DNA from 4 places in the Microbulbifer sp. MCCC 1A16149 genome. Region 3 is predicted to be linked to each of the others. Evidence: predicted binding sites of a transcription regulator. Region 3 holds the regulator's gene; each other region holds the start of a gene.
The links. Region 3 encodes sigma-54, which starts transcription at its own class of promoters, with help from an activator protein. Its sites were predicted from a motif close to TGGCACANNNNTTGCNNT; they were not measured.
Positions count from the first base shown of each region.

Region 1: glnL (nitrogen regulation protein NR(II)) is a predicted target of sigma-54. The motif match lies at 855-872, and genes of this name have one in related genera.
Region 2: galU (UTP--glucose-1-phosphate uridylyltransferase GalU) is a predicted target of sigma-54. The motif match lies at 1,042-1,059, and genes of this name have one in related genera.
Region 4: nirB (nitrite reductase large subunit NirB) is a predicted target of sigma-54. The motif match lies at 1,058-1,075, and genes of this name have one in related genera.

Region 1 is NZ_CP185959.1:3,978,133-3,980,335, reverse strand. It holds gene ACONT6_RS16410 (DUF4124 domain-containing protein) at 1-610, shown strand, start outside; gene glnL (nitrogen regulation protein NR(II)) at 916-1,989, shown strand; gene glnG (nitrogen regulation protein NR(I)) at 2,053-2,203, shown strand, end outside.
Region 2 is NZ_CP185959.1:605,378-607,580, forward strand. It holds gene fabB (beta-ketoacyl-ACP synthase I) at 1-250, opposite strand, end outside; gene fabA (3-hydroxyacyl-[acyl-carrier-protein] dehydratase FabA) at 346-870, opposite strand; gene galU (UTP--glucose-1-phosphate uridylyltransferase GalU) at 1,128-1,964, shown strand; gene ACONT6_RS02595 (phosphomannomutase) at 1,965-2,203, shown strand, end outside.
Region 3 is NZ_CP185959.1:1,006,843-1,009,045, forward strand. It holds gene ptsN (PTS IIA-like nitrogen regulatory protein PtsN) at 1-74, opposite strand, end outside; gene hpf (ribosome hibernation-promoting factor, HPF/YfiA family) at 129-419, opposite strand; gene ACONT6_RS04100 (RNA polymerase factor sigma-54) at 588-2,063, opposite strand.
Region 4 is NZ_CP185959.1:647,565-649,767, reverse strand. It holds gene ACONT6_RS02770 (protein kinase domain-containing protein) at 1-920, shown strand, start outside; gene nirB (nitrite reductase large subunit NirB) at 1,249-2,203, shown strand, end outside.

The sequences.
Region 1 (2,203 bases), 1.5 Mb from region 3:
CGCAGACGGCAAGGGTGCCGACAGTGCGTCCGGCAACAGCGTGTACCGTATTGTCGGTCCGGACGGGAGGGTGACATTCAGCGACTCCCCGCCCGCCGGACAGAAGGCCGAGAAGATCAAGATCGGGCCCACCAATGTACAGCCCATAGCGCCACCCCTGCCGCTGCCCACACGCAAACTGTCGCCGCGGGATCAGGACGATCGGGAGCGCCGCGGAAGCGACCAGGGCCCGGTGAATTTCTCCATTGTCAGCCCTGCCAACGATGCCACCATCCCCCCGGGGCAGCGGTTTATCGTGTTGCAGGTGGCGCTCAATCCGGTGCCGCGCGATGGCTACGCCTTCTATGCGGTGATCGATGGGCAGCGCTGGTCGGGTATGTCCTCCGGCACCAGCCTGGATATTTCCGCGCTGGAGCGCGGCACGCATACCGTGCAGGCGGTATTGCTCAGCGCCGGCGGACAGCCGCTGGCCCAGTCCCAGGCGATCCAGATCCATGTGAAGCGTCCCGGCGGACAAGTGCCCGATTACCCGGCCCAGCAGGCGCCGCAGATGCCAAAACTGCCGCAGGCGCCGGGTGTGGCCAAGCCGCCAAAGCCCAAGCCCCGTTGAGCTGATCTCCTTCTTACCCGCCCTGCTGCGCCAAACTTGCGCACCGGGGCGCCTTCTCTCTCCTCGCCCTGGCGTCCACCGTCCCTTCTCGTGCACGCCCAGCCGCCGAATTCTTCCCGTGCTCCGTTGTGAGCATCAAAGTTGATTGTTTTTTGCTCTATGCACAAGATTGGTGCATTATGGTGTGCTGTCGCGCGCCGACGCCCCTGAAACCTTTCCCTGTGTCCGGGTTTTTGCGCCATTTTGGTTTGCTTCTTGCACTGCCATTAAGCGAACCGGAGATATGAACAGAATCGGACCCCCGAATGCTCAAGGACCGTCAGTTACGTCTGCTTTTGGACAACCTCACCTCGGCCGTTTTGGTGCTCGATGAGAACCTGTCCCTGTGCTACCTCAACTCCGCTGCGGAAGATCTGGTTGCGGCGTCCAGTGCCCGCTCTATCGGATTGCCTCTGGAAGAGGTGGTGCGCGAGTCCCGCTCCGCCCAGCAGGCCCTGCGCTCTGCGCTGGCTACCGGAGAGAAGTACACGGTGCGCCGCGCCCTGTGGCTGCTGCACAACCTGGAAGAATGCACCGTCGACTACTCGGTGACCCCGCTCACCGATCTCGGGCTGTTATTGCTGGAAGTGCAGTCCATGGATCGCCTGTTGCGCATCGCCCGCGAGGACGCGCTGATCTCCGCCCAGGAGACCACCCGCAACCTGGTTCGGGGCATGGCACACGAAGTGAAAAATCCACTGGGCGGAATTCGCGGAGCGGCACAGTTGCTGCAAAGGGAACTGGTAGATCTGAACGACGAGGGTCTCGGTGAATACACCCAGATCATCATCGAAGAGGCGGATCGCCTGCGCAATCTGGTGGACCGCATGCTGGGGCCCCGCCAGCCGGTGAAGCTGCTGCCGGTGAACGTGCACTCGATTACCGAGCGCGCGGCCCAGTTGATCGAAGCGGAGTGCGACGGAGCGCTGATTATCAAGCGGGACTACGACCCGTCGATACCGGATATCCCCGCAGACAGCGAGCAATTGATTCAGGCTGTATTGAATATCGCGCGCAATGCGATGCAGGCCATCGCCGAAAGTATCGGACTGGAAGCCGGCAGCCTGACGATCCGTACCCGGGTACAGCGTCAGTTCACCATCGGCCGCAGGCACTGTCCGCTGGTTTGTCGAATCGACATCCTGGACAACGGCCCGGGGATTCCGGAGGAAATTCGCGAGCGTATTTTCTACCCGATGATTTCCGGACGCGCTGAGGGTTCCGGGCTGGGACTATCCATTTCCCAGCACATCATCAATCAGCACCGGGGGCTGATTAAATGCGAAAGCGAGCCGGGACAGACCGAATTCCAGATTTATTTACCGCTGGCGAGTGAATAGCCGCAGCGGACTTGAAGACATTACAAATTATTCGAAAGTAAAAACGCAGGCCGGAAAATTATTATGAACAATCGCGTTTGGATCATTGATGACGACCGCTCCATCCGCTGGGTACTGGAGCGCGCCCTCTCCCGTGCCGGGATTGACACCACCTGTTACGAAAATGGCGATCGCGCCCTGGATGACTTTTACAGTGAGTCCCCGGATGTGGTGA
Region 2 (2,203 bases), 400 kb from region 3:
CGATGGCCTCGGCCATGGAAATGTAGGCGTAGGCGGCGGAGTCGCCCATGAAGCGAAGGTGCTTGCGATCGATATGTTCCTTGATATCGATATCGACTACGCCGGCGATCTGGCTGCGCAGACCCAGCTCGGCGTATTCCTCCATGTAGCGGATGCCGCTGCGGCCGGCTTTCAGGGAGGCCAGCACTTCCTGGGTGTTATTGCCGATGCAGGAAGTTATGCCCATTCCGGTAATGGCTACACGGCGCATAGTGATCTCCAATAAAACTTGTAGAGTGAATTGTTATTTTTTTATATGACAGTGTTTCTATCTGTCTGCCAGAGAATGTCTGACAGACAGAAAGATCAAAAGTTGTCGGTGCGGGTGAACAGGCCTACACGCAGGTCTTTGGCGGTGTAGATCTCGCGTCCGTCCACGGATACGGAGCCGTTACCGATACCCATAACCAGCTTGCGCTCTACCAGTCGGCTCATCTGGATATGGTAAGTGACCTTTTTGTTGGTCGGCAGGATCTGGCCGGTGAACTTGACCTCGCCACAACCGAGGGCGCGTCCGCGACCGGGGTTGCCTTTCCAGGCCAGGAAGTAGCCCAGCAGCTGCCACATGGCGTCGAGACCGAGACAACCGGGCATGACCGGGTCGCCGGGGAAATGGCAGTCAAAGAACCACAGGTCGGGCGTGATATCCAGTTCGGCGATCAGCTCCCCTTTACCGAACTCTCCGCCATCTTTGGCAATGTGGGTGATGCGATCCAGCATCAGCATGTTGGGAGCGGGCAGCTGCGCGTTGCCCGGGCCAAACATCTCGCCACGGCCACAGGCCAGGAGTTCTTCGCGGGTGTAGCTGCTTTTTTGAACAAAATTACTCATTGGGTCCCCGATTCTGGGCAATCTTTACACGAGCCGGCATTCTAAGGGCTAAGGATAGCTTGTCCAGTCAGTCATAACCCTTTTTGTGACCAGAACTGTCCCAATTAGCCCTTGACCGTTTGCGGGGCGCGCCACTACTGGGTTGGAAGCAGTCACAAGTGATCGCGCGCTTGGACTGATTCTTGCCATACTTTTGTGATAAGTTGCCGAAAATCGGCGCGGGATGGCGCCGATCGCGAAGTCCAGAGAGGGATGTCATGCTGAAAAAATGCCTGTTCCCGGTTGCAGGGTATGGAACCCGCTTCCTGCCCGCAACCAAGGCGATGCCCAAGGAAATGTTGCCGCTGGTGAACAAACCTCTGGTGCAGTACGGGGTAGAGGAGGCCATTGAAGCCGGCCTCACCGAGATTGGTTTTGTCACCGGACGCGGTAAACGCGCCATCGAAGATCATTTCGACACCAACTTCGAACTCGAGCACCAGATTGCCGGAACCGGCAAGGAGCGCGCGCTGGATAGCGTGCGCCAGGTCATCGACAGCGCCAGCTTCTCCTATACCCGCCAGGGGGAAATGCGCGGTTTGGGAGATGCGATCCTGCAGGGCCAGCGCCTGATCGGCGACGAGGCGTTTGCAGTGGTGCTGGCCGACGACCTGTGCCTGAACGACGAGCTGGGTGTGCTGGGGCAGATGGTGCAACTGTATAAACAGTTTCGCTGCAGCATTGTTGCAGTAGAAGAGGTGCCGGAGGATCAGATTCACAAGTTCGGGGTTATCGCCGGCAATGAAATCAAGCCAGGCCTGTATCAGGTCACCGATATGGTGGAAAAGCCCAAGGCGGAAGATGCGCCGAGCAACATGGCGATCATCGGTCGCTATGTGCTGACACCGGATATTTTCGATCTGATCCGCGAGACACCGCCGGGCAAGAATGGTGAGGTGCAGATCACCGATGCGTTACTGACCCAGGCCAAGCGCGGCTGCGTGCTGGCCTATCGCTTCAGGGGGCGCCGTTTCGACTGTGGATCGGTCGACGGTTTTATCGAAGCGACCAATTACGTTTATAAGAATGTCTATTTACCTGGGGAGAAGGGCTGAATGTCTGAATTAACCTGTTTTAAAGCCTACGATTTGCGCGGCCGTGTGCCCGATGAACTGAACACCGACGTCGCCTATCGAGTGGGGCGCGCCTTTGCCCAGTTTCTCGACGCCCGCCGGGTTGTGGTTGGCCACGATATCCGCCTGACCAGTGGGGAGCTGACCGATGCCCTGGCCAACGGCCTGCGCGATGCGGGTGCCGACGTCTACCACATTGGCGAGTGTGGCACCGAGGAGAT
Region 3 (2,203 bases):
AATAGCTTTTTCTTGCTACTCCCCGCCAGGTGGCAAAGGCTCAGGCGGGGAGAGAGTAGTGCGTCCAATGTCATAACTTACTGATGATCTAGCGGTACAGGCCAGCCGGTAACCTGATTGTGTTACGACTAGCGGTGACTGCGTAACTTTTCTTTGTGTTTCAGCAGCTGCCGGTCGAGTTTGTCGGCGAGAGAATCAATCGCCGCGTACATATCTTCCGATTCCGAATCTGCAAACACATCCTTGCCATTCACGTGAACCCGCGCTTCGGCTTTCTGGATGAGTTTGTCGACGGAAAGTATGACCTGTGTATTGGTGATCAGGTCGTGGTGGCGGGAGAGCTTGTCCAGTTTGGTCAGGCAGTAATCGCGAATGGCCGGAGTTACGTCAACATGATGGCCACTGATATTGATCTGCATGGATTTCTCCTCATCGGGTGCAACACAATTTGGCAGCACCCCCGCACAGGGCGGCAACCCTACTAGGAAGTGCGCCAGAATGGAAGGATACACTCAATGTCGGTGCATTGGTCGCTCAGAAAATGATCGCGGGAGGGTTGCAGTGCCCCGGCTTTGTGACCTGACTGGTTAAACCAGTCGTTTTCGCTCGCTGGAGGAGGGGATTCCCATGGATTCCCGGTATTTCGCCACCGTGCGTCGGGCCACCTTGATTCCCTGTGAATCCAGCTCCTGGGTGATCTTGTTGTCCGACAGGGGCTTGCGCGGCTGCTCGGCGTCGATCAGCTTGCGGATCAGTGCGCGGATGGCAGTAGATGAGGCATCCTCGCCGGAGTCGGTGCTGACATGGCTCGAGAAGAAGTACTTGAGCTCGAACACACCGCGTGGGGTGAGCATGTACTTCTGGGTGGTTACCCGGGAAATGGTGGATTCGTGCATGCCGATGGTTTCGGCAATGTTCGCCAGCACCATGGGTTTCATGGCCTCCGGTCCCAGTTCGAAAAATCCCTGCTGCTTTTCCACGATACAGCTGGCGACCTTGAGCAGGGTCTCGTGGCGGCTCTGCAGACTTTTCAGGAACCAGCGCGCCTCCTGCAGGTTGTCGCGCAGGTAGTTGTTCTCGCTGGAGTTGTCGGCGCGCTTGATCAGCGATGCATAGGCGTCGTTGATGCGTAGCTTGGGCGTTGTTTCGGGGTTAAGTTCCACCACCCAGCGCTGCTGTCTACGGCTCACGATGACGTCCGGCACCACATACTGGGGCTCTTCGCCGCCAAAAGCCTCGCCGGGGTAGGGCGTGAGGGTCTGGATCAGGCGCATGACTTCGCCCAGCTGGGATTCGCTGAGGCGGGTGCGGCGGCTCAGTTGGCGAAAGTCCCGTTTCCCCAGCAGGTCCAGGTGTTGGTCCACCACGATCAATGCCTGGGGCAACCACGGTGTTTCCGTCGGTTGTTGGCGCAGCTGAAGCAGCAGGCTCTCGCGCAGGTCACGGGCGCCACAGCCCACCGGCTCAAACTGCTGGATGGTTTTCAGGACCGCGAGAACCTCGTCGATTTCGACTTCGAGGGCCTCGGCCATTTCGTCCAGGTCTGAATCCAGGAAACCGTTGGGGGCAATGGCGTCGATCAGTGACTCGCCGATCAGCTTGTCGCCATCGGTTAGCGGAGTGAGATTGAGCTGCCACAGCAGGTGATCCTGCAGGCTCTCGGATACCGCGTTGCGGTGTTCGAGGGCGAAGTCTTCCCCGTCGCCGCCGGTGTAGCTGCCGCCGGTATAGATGTCGTCCCAGCGGGTATCCACCGGTAGGTCATCCGGGATCTCGCTGTTCCAGTCGCCATCGGCAGTGGACTCGTTCTTGGCCTCGAGGGCGCTCTCGCGCTCGGCGGCTTCGCGCTCCTGGCCTTCGGAGCTGGCGGGGGTGTTCTGATCCTGGTGTGTCTCGCCGGCGTGCTCGTCAAAGTCCGATTCCAGTAGCGGATTGCTGTCGAGCGCCGACTGGATTTCCTGTTGCAGGTCCAGGGTCGACAGCTGCAGCAGGCGAATGGCCTGTTGCAGCTGGGGCGTCATCGTCAGCTGGGTACCGAGTTTTAACTGGAGTGACTGCTTCATAAGGGGGTATGCCGGCAGAATTATCTGGCGTTGGTGCGCTGTACAGAATCTGTATCTGTTACGGCGGCGTAAAGCTCATTTCCTGCAGACTACCCCGGGGCAAATCGGAACACAAGAGGCAGGTTAAGCAATAAGTGTGC
Region 4 (2,203 bases), 360 kb from region 3:
ACAAGATCGAGGGGTACGAGGTACTACAGGAGTTGCACTCGAGCAGTCGCAGTTATCTGTATCTGGTTCGGGATATGGAATCCCAGGAGCTGCGCGCGCTCAAGGCGCCTTCGGAAAACTACTCTGACGACCCGGCCTATATAGAGCGTTTTATTGCGGAGGAATGGACCGGGCGCAGGCTGGAGCATCCGGCGGTGGTCAAGGTGTTTCCGCCGCGCAAGGACCGCAAGTTTCTCTACCACATCATGGAATATGTGGACGGCCAGAACCTGCGTCAGTGGATGCAGCTGAATCCGGAGCCGCCACTGGATCAGGTGCGCAATCTGGTACAGCAGCTGGTGAGCGCGTTGCGCCGTCTGCAGCGGCTGGAGATTGTGCACGGTGACCTCAAGCCGGAAAACATCATGGTGGATAGTGATGGGCGGCTGAAGCTGATCGATCTCGGCGGCGCAAATGCGGCGGGCCTGCAGGAGCTGCTTCGTTATCAGGATAGCGCACCGCCGGGCAGCAAAAATTATTGCGCACCGGAATACTTTATGGGGGACGCGGCCAGTCATCGTTCCGATATCTTTTCCCTCGGGGTGATCGCCTACGAGCTGCTGACCGGTCACTATCCTTATAAGGAACGCTTTGGCAGCAGTCACTACCACCTGAAAAGCTACGCCAATATGCGTTACCGCAGCGCACAGCAGCACCGGGATGATCTGCCGGATTGGATCGACGGTGCCCTGCGTCGCGCCTGCGCACCGGATCCGAAAAACCGCTACCCGGCGTTGTCGGAGTTCGTGCACGATCTCAGCACACCGAATAGCAGGTTCATCAATCGTGAAAAGCCGCCGCTGATGGAACGCAACCCCCTGCTGTTCTGGCAGGTAGTGGCCGCGCTGGCGATCCTGTCGCACCTTTTGTACTTCCTGTAACCGCCCAGCTGCGCCCACGTGCCAACTTGGGGCGCAAACTCTAAATCCGCACCAATTTGTCGCACCCAATCCCGAAAAATATTTAACAGCCTGCACAAACCCTGTGGTTTCCCTGTGCCTGGCGGTCTTCCGCAAGTTGGCACAGAGATTGAATGTTATTTGTCACAATCCGAAATTCTTTTAGCAAGGCAACGGCGCCTGACACTCTTCGACAGAAGAGGGGACGCCCGTGCAGCCTTCCGCTATCCCGGCCCACCCCGCTTTCCTTCTGTCGCGAATGTCAGGAACCAGTACCTGGTACCAGACTTAGTTAAATACGGCAGAGATCATGGTTAAGCAAAAAATCGTCGTCATCGGCAACGGCATGGTGGGTCACCACTTCCTCGAGCAACTGGCAAACCGTCCCGAACGGGAAATGTTCGACGTGCTGGTATTCTGTGCCGAACCCCGCCCCGCTTACGACCGGGTTCACCTCTCTGAATACTTCGGCGGCCGCACCGCAGACGACCTGGCCATGGGCAAGGTTGAGCAGTACCGGGAGTGGGGCTACGACCTGCGCCTGAACGATGCCGCCGTCAGCATCGACCGCGAGGCCAAGGTAATCACTTCTGCGAGCGGTGCCTCCGAGTCTTACGATCATCTGGTTCTCGCCACCGGTTCCTATCCGTTTGTTCCGCCGATCCCCGGCCACGAACACGACAAGTGCTTTGTTTACCGCACCCTGGAAGATCTGGACAAAATCCAGGCCGCAGCCAAAAACGGCAAGGTGGGTGTTGTGGTCGGCGGTGGCCTGCTGGGTCTGGAAGCAGCCAACGCTCTGAAGCAGCTGGGCCTGGAAGCCCACGTGATCGAGTTTGCCCCGGGCCTGATGTCGGTACAGCTGGACGAAGGCGGTTCAAAACTGCTGCGCGAAAAAATTGAAGAGCTGGGTGTGACTGTGCACACCAGCACAGCCACCGAACTGATCGAAGAAGTGGACGGTGGTCGTCTCCGTATGAACTTCAAGGGCGACAAATCCCTGGACACCGACCTGATCGTGTTCTCCGCCGGTATCCGCCCGGAAGACAAGCTGGCCAACTCCGCCGGCATCGAGCTGGGCGAGCGCGGCGGTATCATGATCGACAACCACTGCCGTACTTCCGACAAGAATATCTTCGCCATCGGCGAGTGCGCCCTGTTCGACAACCGTATTTTCGGTCTGGTTGCACCGGGTTACACCATGGCGCGTACCGCGGTATCCCTGCTATGCGGTGAAGCCGCGGAGTTTAACGGCGCCGACATGA